DNA from 3 places in the Arthrobacter sp. 2RAF22 genome. Region 2 is predicted to be linked to each of the others. Evidence: riboswitches for the same ligand, from Rfam matches in the RefSeq annotation. Region 2 holds a riboswitch; each other region holds the start of a gene.

Region 1 (3,269 bases), on a different contig from region 2:
GACGCTGATCGGTTTCATCGGATCGGTGACGGTGGCGCGCTTCGTGGCCGACCGGAGAGGACAGGTCAATGACTCCTGACGCCACCGGAGCGGACGCCGTCATCGATGCCGTCACCGCGGTGCTGCTGATTGTCGGTGCGGTGATGTCATTGGGCGCGGCGATCGGCCTGCTGCGCTTCCCGGACCTGATGAGCCGCATGCACGCAGCTACCAAGCCGCAAGTGCTCGGGCTGTTCCTCGTCTTGGCAGCCATCGGGCTGCAGATGCGCGAATGGTGGGTGTGGCCGATCCTGGCCGTCGCTTGGATCTTCCAACTGCTGACGGTGCCGGTGTCCGCACACATGGTGGGCCGCGCAGGCTACCGGACCAAGCACCTGCACCCCGAGTTGCTGAGCATCGACGAACTCGAGGCCGTGGTGCTGCGGGCCGCCGGTCAACGGGCAGCGGAGAAAGCCCAAGCCGACCCGACAACTCCCCACACCGGGAACGGCGGGAGCCCAGGCCCTCAAGGCGCCAACGGCGGGCCGTCAGCCTAGACGATGTCCTGTGTCTTCGAGAAACGCGAGATGGCGCGCTGGGTACTGCGGCTTGCGAAAACCTGGATGACGGCGCTGACAGTCGCCGAAATCAGGGCGAAGGTCAGTGCAGAGCGCAGGCTTGCCTCCATATCATCGTGACCCTTGGGAGGTTTCTTGCCGGTGGACTTTTCCCACAGCGCATTGACGAGCTTGGTGCCGACAAAGCCAGCGCCGATGCTCACGCCGGTGCCGAGCAGTTTGATGAGGAGGTTCATTCCGGGACTCCTTGCGGGTGGAAACAGGACCGTCCCCAGCCTAACCCCACTTCAGGGCAGTTCCGGAGCAACGGATGGAGCTTGGCGCCTCTGCCGGAAGAACTCCTCCAAGGCCCCGGGCTTTGGACGGACAGGCACGATGTCACGGTCCTCGGCCAGTATCGCTTCCACTGTGCCGAGGGCGACGAGCTCATCCAGCAGCGCAAGCGTGGGCGGCATGAGCTTGAGTGTTCCGGCGACTTCGGCGTCCAGGATTCCGCGGACGGGTGTCCACAAGGACGACGACGCTTCCGTGGTCTGGTGCCTTGGCTCGGCACCGGAAACCGGGCAGGCAAGGTAGAAGTACGTGTCGAAGCGCTTGGGCTGGTCCTGCGGAGTGACCCAGTTGGCCCACGGGCGGAGGGTGGTGGCGTCAAGCTTCAGCCCGGCCTCTTCGAACACCTCACGCTGCGCGGCCGCCAGCACCCGGCCGGCGTTGAACCTGGCGGAGGCAGGTTCGACGGCGATGCTGCTCCGGTGCCATGCGGCGGCGTGCTGCTCGACGACGTCGTCCGCGAAGTCCCAGCCGGAGCTGTCCATCTGGTCCACCCGGCCCCCGGGGAAGACCACCATGCCCGCGGCGAAATCCATCGTGGAAACCCGGTGCTGGACGAACACCTCCAAAGCCTGCGCCGCACCTTGAGAGCCCCCGGGAACCGCGGCATCCCGGACCAGGATCACGCTTGCGGCGAGCCTCGGTTCCGCCACCGTGGTGCTGTTCGCTTCGCCATTGCCTGCCAAGACCGCTCCTTTGCCCGCTCTGCCGCGTCACATTCTGCTGGATCATTGTCCCAGTTTCTGCGGCCGCCCGCGCCATTCCGGGCCGGCCTGCGCTCACCCGGCGAGTGATCCAGCAGAATCCGTCGTCTCCGCGTGTTTGTGACCGTTCCGCGGACGCCAACACAGCGCCCGCAACCCCGCCAAGGTGTAAACTGAACCACGCCCAAAAGGGTGGATTGATAACGACAGGGGAGCGCCGCCGTCGGGCACGCAGCAATGCGGCACGGAGGACGGGCGCTGAGAGTGCGGACAGCCGCAGACCCTCGAACCTGATCCGGCTAGTACCGGCGCAAGGGAGTCGAGTTCTCATAGTGTCCGGACCGGCGCGGCGGAAGCCGCTCGCAGGCAACCGGGAACACTTTCCCCTCCTGTTCCTCAGGAGGACAAAATGACTGGTATTTCTGCAAGGCCGGGCCTCACCAAGCCTGGTTACAACTGGCGCGTCGTGGACATCGTCGTGGCGGCACTCATCTCGATCGCCGGTGGCGTGATCTTCTGGGCATGGGACCAGATGGCTTTGGTTGCAACACCTATGTCCGCCGGCTACCCGCCCCTGAGCGGCCTGATCGCCGGCGGCTGGATGATTCCGGCAGTCTTGGGCATGCTCATCGTCCGCAAACCCGGTGCGGCAATTTTCTGCGAAACAGTGGCCGCCACGAGCGAGCTCATCATGGGTTCCCAGTACGGCACCACGGTGCTGATCTCGGGCCTGCTCCAGGGCCTCGGTGCGGAACTCATTTTCCTGGCCTTCATGTACAAGAAGTTCAACCTGCCGGTGTCCCTGCTGGCCGGTGCCGGTGCGGGCCTGTTCTGCGGCCTGAACGACTCCTTCCTGCCGTGGGGCTGGAACATCGCCTACGAACCGGTCGACAAGCTCGCGTACATCGTGTTCTGCACGATCTCCGGCGCCGTCATTGCCGGTGCCCTGTCCTGGATCGCTACCCGCGGCCTGGCCAGGACCGGTGTCCTGAGCGCGTTCGCGTCACGCAAGGCCGCCTCGGAGCCCGTCTTTTCCTGATGCCCAGTCCTGATTCCGGCACCTCTGCCGTGGTGCGACCCGCCGCCATTTCCGCGCAGGGCTGGGGCTGGCGGCACGCCGGCCGCACCACGCAGGCCATCCACGCCCTGGACCTGGACATCCGTCCGGGCGAGCGCGTCCTGCTGCTTGGCCCCTCGGGCGCAGGCAAGTCGACGTTCCTCCATGCCCTGGCGGGCGTGCTGGGCGAGGAAGGCGACGACGCCGACGAGACCGGCTCGTTGCTGGTGGACGGCGTTTCCCCGAAGGCCCAGCGGGGCCGTGCCGGACTCATGCAACAGGACCCCGAAACCCAGGTGGTGCTTTCCCGCCTGGGCGACGACGTCGCGTTCGGCGCCGAAAACCTTTGCGTGCCGCGGGACGAGATTTGGAAGCGGGTCCATGAAGCGCTCGACGACGTCGGGCTGCTGCGGAGTGCCGGTGGCAGTGCCAGCGGCAACTTTTCGCTCGACCACCCGACGTCGGCCCTCTCGGGCGGGCAGAAACAGCGCCTTGCGCTCGCCGGCATACTGGCAATGCGGCCCGGCTTGATCCTCCTGGACGAGCCGACCGCCAACCTTGACCCGGCCGGCGTCTTGGAAGTGCGCGATGCCGTGGGCCGCTGCCTGGACAAGACCGGCG
Region 2 (3,269 bases):
GGAACAGCGAACCGGTTTCCGTCGGTGAGTACCGCCGCATGGCGACGGTAGTGAGTTCGGTGCCGGAAGCCAGCAAGGCTGCCCCGAGGCCGTCTAGGCTCGGAGCTCCGCCGGTTCCCATGATAAGGCGCGAGCCGAACTCAACACCGTCGATCACCAGGGCATCGGTTCGGGTGCCTGCTTCGTGAGTGCTTGCTGTGGTCATGGTTCAGCCTCCCTGTACTGCGGTAACGATTTCGAGTTCGTCGCCGTCTGCGAGCGCGGTGGCAGCCCACTGGCTGCGCGGCACCACTTCGGAATTGCGTGCGACGGCGACGCCGATCTTGCGTCCGTCGGCCGCTTGGCCGCTGGAATCCACAACGCGTCCGGTGATGTGGCTGACGAGGGTGGTGACGGAAGCGTCGTCGCTCAGCGTGTGGTCTGCGCCGTTCAATTTGATGTTCATGCGTGGTCCTTCAGAAGGGGATTTAAGGTATCGGCCGATGGGCCGTCTGCGGAAGCCCTTGCTGTTGAGAGCGGGCGGGAGAAGCGGTCCGGGCGGAATTTGTTCCACCGGGGATCGGCGGTGCCATCCATGAGTCCAACGCAGATTTTTGCCGCTGCCGGAGTGAGGAGCACGCCATGGCGGAAGAAGCCGCTGGCCACGATGAGGCCGGGCACGGTTCCTTCCCGACCTTCGACGCGGCCCAGCAGCGGTGCGTTGTCCGGGGTGCCCGGACGGGCCCGGGCAGTTGCTTCAAGGAGTTCCAGCTCGGCAACGGCCGGAACCAATACCTGGGCGTCGCGGAGCAATTGGTAGACGCCGCCGGCTGACACCGGGTTGGCCGATCCCCCGGACGACGACAATCCGTCCTCACGTTGCGTCGCGCCGATCACCACGGTCCCGTCATCGCGGGGAACGATGTAGACGGGCACTCCGCGCACCATTCCCCGGACCGTGGCGGTGACCAGCGGTTGCAGGTGGTCCGGGACGCGCAGCCGCAGTATGTCGCCGTAGACGGGACGCAACGGGAGCGACAATCCATCCGGCAGTCCTTTCACGCGGGCGGCATCGAGTCCGTTGGCTACCACCGTTTCCGTGGCAAGCACTTCGATGCCTGAGCCGAGCACGGCCCCGACGGCGCGCCCGTCCTCCCACAGGAGGCCCGCCGCAGTGTCCCGGACCGCGAAACCGCCTTCGGCCCCCGGAATCCAGCTCGAATCGCCGGGCTGGTGCTCCGCCAGCGCGCCTAGAATCGCGGCCGAAAGCCGGCGAGGATCCACTTGGTGGTCGCCCGGGATGTCGAAGGCACAGGAAATCTGCGGGCTCAAGAGCGGCTCACGCTCCCGTGCTTCGCGCAACGGCACGGATTCCACCACCAGGCCATGGGCCAGCTGGACGTCCCGAAGATCGGCGAGCGCCCGGCGGTCCGCTGCGTCCGCACCGACGGCGAGGGTCGGCGTCGTCCGGTAACCCGTGCTGCGTCGGGTTCGTGAGCCGGTCACATTGTGTTCGAAGTCCGGCCACAACGCCGACGATTCGAGCATGAGCTCCAGGAGGTCCTCTTCCTGGTAGTGCAGTTCACTGACGGGTGCCAACATCCCCGCCGCCGCGAAAGTAGCGCCGCTGGCCGGCGCGGGATCGATCAGGGCAACCGAGCGGCCCGACCTTCGGGCTTCCCACGCAATGCCCAGGCCAATGACGCCGCCCCCGATCACCGCCACGTCTGTGTGCAGGGGCCCGTGCTGGGTGTTTACTTCGTCCATGGAGTCCTTCCCTACGCCGGTACTAGCCGGATCAGGTCAAGCGGTCGGCGCTGAAGCCCTCTCAGCCGCGCGGCGATTGTGACTGCCGCCGCGGCTCCCGCGGTACCAGCCCAGTTTAGAGGAACTACTCTGTTTCCATGACCCAGCACGATGTCCACACCACCGCCCGCCTCTACCTCTGCACCGACGCCCGCAAGCAACAGGGTGATTTTGAGCAGTTTGTCGATGCCGCATTCGAGGGCGGCGTGGACATCATCCAGCTGCGCGACAAGACCATCGAAGCGGCAGAGGAACTGGAACTCCTGGAGATCCTGCAATCCGTGGCGCACCGTCACGGGCGCCTCTGGGCAGTCAACGACCGCGCCGACGTCGCTTCCCTGTCGGGCGCGCCGGTATTCCACATCGGCCAAAAGGACATTCCGCTGCGCTCGGCCCGGAAGCTGCTCCACGACCCCACCATCATCGGCCTCTCCACGCACACGCCGGAGCAGATTGACGCAGCCATCGCCGCGTCGCCTGGCCGCAGCGGCTTGGACTACTTCTGCGTCGGGCCTGTGTGGGCCACGCCCACCAAGCCTGGACGCTCCGCCGTCGGGCTCGATCTGGTGAAGTACGCTGCCAATGCGGTGAAGCAGGCAGACGAAGAGACGGTCGGCGGCGTAGTGCTTCCTTGGTTTGCGATCGGCGGCATCGATCTCAGCAACGTGGAAGACGTAGTGAGGGCCGGCGCCAGCCGCATTGTTGTGGTCCGCGCCATCACCGAGGCCGAGGATCCGACGGCGGCAGCCCAGGCACTCCTGGCCGCACTGGACGCAGCGGCGGCCTAGCGAGACGCCGGGAGATTTTGGAGTTACCCTGACTTTCGTGTCACATCAGCGCATAGCCCCGAACGTCTCTGAAACGTCGAACCAGCTCGCGGAAGCACTGGCGGCGCTTCGGACCGAACTCGAGCTGCCCGCTGGTTATCCCGCTGAAGCACTGCGCGACGCGGAGGCCGCGGTTTCAGGACACAGGTTGCCGGCACAGGACCTCACGGGCGTTCCGTTCATCACGATCGACCCGGCCTCTTCCACGGATCTCGACCAGGCCCTCTTCATTGAGCGGTCCGGGAATGGTTACAGGGTTCTCTACGCCATCTCCGATGTGCCCTCCTTTGTGCCACCGGGAGGAGCGCTCGACGCCGAGACCCGCCACCGGGGACAGACGTACTATGCGCCGGACGGCCGCATACCGCTGCACCCCGAGATCATCAGCGAGCACGCCGGAAGCCTGCTGGCGGGCCAGGACTGCGGAGCGTTCGTGTGGGACTTCGAACTCGATGCCGAAGCAGAGTTCCGCACCGTCTCAGTTCGCCGGGCAAGCGTACGCAGCCGCGCCAAGCTCAACTACAAGGGCGTCCAGTCCGCGATCGATTCCGGGACAGCTGATCCCGTCCTGCAGTTGCTCAAGGAGGTCGGGCTCAAACGGGTGGAACTCGAACGCCGCCGCGGCGGAGCGAGCCTGAACATGCCTGAACAAGAAAT
Region 3 (3,269 bases), on a different contig from region 2:
CGCTGCGGCGGGAGCGGCAAGCTGTCCATCACGACCGAGCTGCCGTTCCACTCCCAGCCTTCACGGGGCTTGTCGTAGTAGAGTTCGATGCCGTTGCCCTCCGGGTCGGTGAAGTAGAAGGCTTCGCTGACCAAGTGGTCGGCACTGCCGACGAAGGCGTGGGGTTCGTACTGCGCGGCGGAGGCAACAGTTGCGGCGAGCGAGGGCTGGTCCTCGAAAAGCAGCGCCGTGTGGAAGAGTCCGGCCTCTCCGCGGTCCGGGATCTGGAGACCAGCGGCCGGCGCGAGGTGCACCAACGGCTTGCCTAGCCGGCCGAAGTAGAGCCCGCCGTCCTGTTCGGCGACAACGTCCAGCCCCAGCGCCCGCTGGTAGTAGTCGCCCATGAGCTTCATGTCCCCCACTTTGAGCATGACAGTGCCCATGGTGAGTTCGGCAGGAAGGAGATCCTGGCTGGATGTGATGGTCATGTGAAACTCCCGGCTTTTTGTGGCGCCGCCCTTCGGCAACCTCTATGTATCTAAATTACTTGAAGCTTCAATTTATTCCTAATGCCCGGCGCTTCCTGAAATGTGTCCCCTCAGAACGGTGCATCCGGGCTGCAGCACGATCTCTAGGGACGCTCGGGGATCCTTTGCGTAGAGCACGACGTCTGCGCTGGCGCCTTCGCTGATGCCGTCGGCACCCAACCACTCACGGGCGGACCAGCAGGCAGCATCGAGGGCGGCGGCCGCCGGAAGACCCGCCCGCTGGAGTTCCAGGATCTCCTCGCCGATCCGGCCGTGTTTGATGACGCTTCCGGCGTCGGTTCCGGCGTACACCCGCACTCCGGCGTCGAACGCCTCAAGGACCCGCTCATGCCTGCCCTCCCACAACGCGATCATGTGGGCGGCGTAGCGCGGAAATTTGGTTTCAGCCTGCTTCGCGATGTCCGGAAACGTCGCAATGTTGATGAGCGTGGGGACAATCGGCACATCCTGGTCCAGCAGCCGGGGAATGTGGTGGGGCAACAATCCGGTGGCGTGCTCGATGCAGTCGATCCCGGCGTCGAGCATGTCATCGATTGTCCCTTCGGCGAAGCAATGGGCGGTCACCCGCGCCCCCTCGTCGTGTGCGGCCGCGACGGCGTCCTTGACGACGGCGGCCGGAAAGGACGGGCCGAGATCCCCGGCGGAGCGGTCGATCCAGTCCCCCACGATCTTGACCCAGCCGTCTCCGGACCGCGCTTGCTTGCGGACTGCCTCCATCAGATCCTCCGGCTCCACCTCTTCGGCCAGCCCGGGGATGTACCGCCGTTGCCTCGCGATGTGCCTGCCCGCGCGGATGATCCTCGGCATGTCCGCCCGGCGTTGCAGCCAGCGCGTGTCGCTTGGGGATCCGGCATCGCGGATCAAGAGGGTCCCGGCATTCCGGTCCGCAGTCGCCTGCAGGCGGGCAGTCTCCTCGTCGACAGCTCCGCCCTTGCCCAAGCCAACGTGGCAATGCGCGTCGACCAGGCCGGGAAGCACCCAACCGTCCAGGACGACGTCGGGCTTCGCAAGGGGCCGGACGAAGGTCAGCCGTCCGTCGACCGACCAGAGGCCGCGCCGTTCCTCCTCCGGCCCGGTGAGGACGGCGCCGCTGAATTCGATGATTTCCGCCATGATTCCACCCTAGTTCCCGGGGGCTTCGCCGGCGCGGTCACATCTGTCACAAGCGCTGGCAGCTGTGGTAGCTTCGTCTACGACCACACGGGGGCCCTTGCAAGGGCTGAGATCGGGCTGATGCAGCCTGCGACCGTTGAACCTGTCCGGGTAATGCCGGCGAAGGAAGTGAGTAATCCTTTGAGCACCAAAGAAACACAGCTGAGCCCTACCCAAAAGGGATCGGACCACGATGTGACCCAATCCCTCAAGTCGCATTCCCTCGCGTTCCTGGAGGATGCCGACACGGGAATCCGGGTTCCAGTGACGGAAATCGCCCTCGAACCGTCCCCCAACGGCGAGGCCAACGCCCCGTTCCAGGTGTACCGGACCGCCGGACCCGGGAGTGATCCCGTGGTGGGCCTCGAACCGTTCCGCAGCGAGTGGATCGAAGTCCGCGGCGACACTGAGGCCTACAGCGGCCGCGAACGGAACCTGCTCGACGACGGCAAGTCGGCCGTGCGCCGCGGCGCCGCCTCCGCGGAGTGGAAGGGGGCACAGCCGGTGCCCCGCCGCGCCGTCGACGGCAAGACCGTGACACAGATGCATTACGCGAAACAGGGCATCGTCACGCCCGAAATGCAGTTCGTGGCACTTCGCGAAAACTGCGATGTGGAACTCGTCCGCAGCGAGGTCGCTGCCGGCCGGGCCATCATCCCCAACAACATCAACCACCCCGAATCCGAACCGATGATCATCGGCAAGGCGTTCCTGGTGAAGATCAACGCCAATATCGGCAACTCGGCCGTCACCAGCTCCATCGCCGAAGAAGTGGACAAGTTGCAGTGGGCAACGCAATGGGGCGCCGACACCGTCATGGACCTGTCCACGGGCGATGACATCCACACCACCCGCGAATGGATCATCCGTAACTCCCCCGTACCGATCGGCACCGTGCCCATCTACCAGGCCCTCGAGAAGGTCAACGGCGAAGCCAACAAGCTCACGTGGGAAATCTTCCGCGACACCGTCATTGAGCAGTGCGAGCAGGGCGTGGACTACATGACCATCCACGCCGGCGTGTTGCTGCGGTACGTGCCGCTCACCGCGAACCGCGTGACGGGCATCGTTTCCCGTGGCGGCTCCATCATGGCGGGCTGGTGCCTGGCCCACCACGAGGAAAACTTCCTCTACACCCACTTCGACGAGCTCTGCGAAATCTTCGCCAAGTACGATGTCGCGTTCTCGCTGGGTGATGGACTGCGCCCGGGCGCAACGGCGGACGCGAACGACGCCGCGCAGTTCGCCGAGCTGGACACCTTGGCCGAGCTCACGAAGCGCGCGTGGCAGTACGACGTGCAGGTCATGGTCGAAGGCCCCGGACACATCCCGTTCCACTTGGTGCGGGAGAACGTGGAGCGCCAGCAGGAGCTGTGTGACGGCGCGCCGTTCTACACGCTGGGCCCCCTTGTCACCGACGTCGCCCCGGGCTACGACCACATCACCTCCGCCATCGGCGCGACGGAGATCGCACGCTACGGAACCGCGATGCTTTGCTACGTCACCCCGAAGGAACATCTGGGCCTGCCCAACAAGGACGACGTCAAGACCGGCGTGATCACGTACAAAATCGCCGCCCACGCCGCTGAC

Evidence for each region. Region 2 has a riboswitch for thiamine pyrophosphate ahead of thiO (glycine oxidase ThiO). Riboswitches for the same ligand answer to the same signal wherever they lie in the genome.
Region 1: linked by a shared signal. The riboswitch ahead of AB4068_RS06535 (ECF transporter S component) and the one ahead of thiO (glycine oxidase ThiO) in region 2 are both predicted to bind thiamine pyrophosphate.
Region 3: linked by a shared signal. The riboswitch ahead of thiC (phosphomethylpyrimidine synthase ThiC) and the one ahead of thiO (glycine oxidase ThiO) in region 2 are both predicted to bind thiamine pyrophosphate.

What each region holds. Positions count from the first base shown of each region.
Region 1 covers NZ_JBFRGL010000005.1:76,278-79,546, reverse strand. The annotation lists gene AB4068_RS06555 (monovalent cation/H+ antiporter complex subunit F) at 1-79, shown strand, start outside; gene mnhG (monovalent cation/H(+) antiporter subunit G) at 69-536, shown strand; gene AB4068_RS06545 (DUF4235 domain-containing protein) at 533-793, opposite strand; gene AB4068_RS06540 (NUDIX hydrolase) at 845-1,573, opposite strand; TPP riboswitch at 1,790-1,926, shown strand; gene AB4068_RS06535 (ECF transporter S component) at 2,001-2,630, shown strand; gene AB4068_RS06530 (ABC transporter ATP-binding protein) at 2,630-3,269, shown strand, end outside.
Region 2 covers NZ_JBFRGL010000001.1:346,920-350,188, forward strand. The annotation lists gene AB4068_RS01505 (thiazole synthase) at 1-205, opposite strand, end outside; gene thiS (sulfur carrier protein ThiS) at 209-445, opposite strand; gene thiO (glycine oxidase ThiO) at 442-1,746, opposite strand; TPP riboswitch at 1,738-1,857, opposite strand; gene thiE (thiamine phosphate synthase) at 1,884-2,573, shown strand; gene AB4068_RS01525 (RNB domain-containing ribonuclease) at 2,611-3,269, shown strand, end outside.
Region 3 covers NZ_JBFRGL010000020.1:17,564-20,832, forward strand. The annotation lists gene AB4068_RS14395 (VOC family protein) at 1-467, opposite strand, end outside; gene AB4068_RS14400 (amidohydrolase family protein) at 546-1,640, opposite strand; TPP riboswitch at 1,718-1,825, shown strand; gene thiC (phosphomethylpyrimidine synthase ThiC) at 1,821-3,269, shown strand, end outside.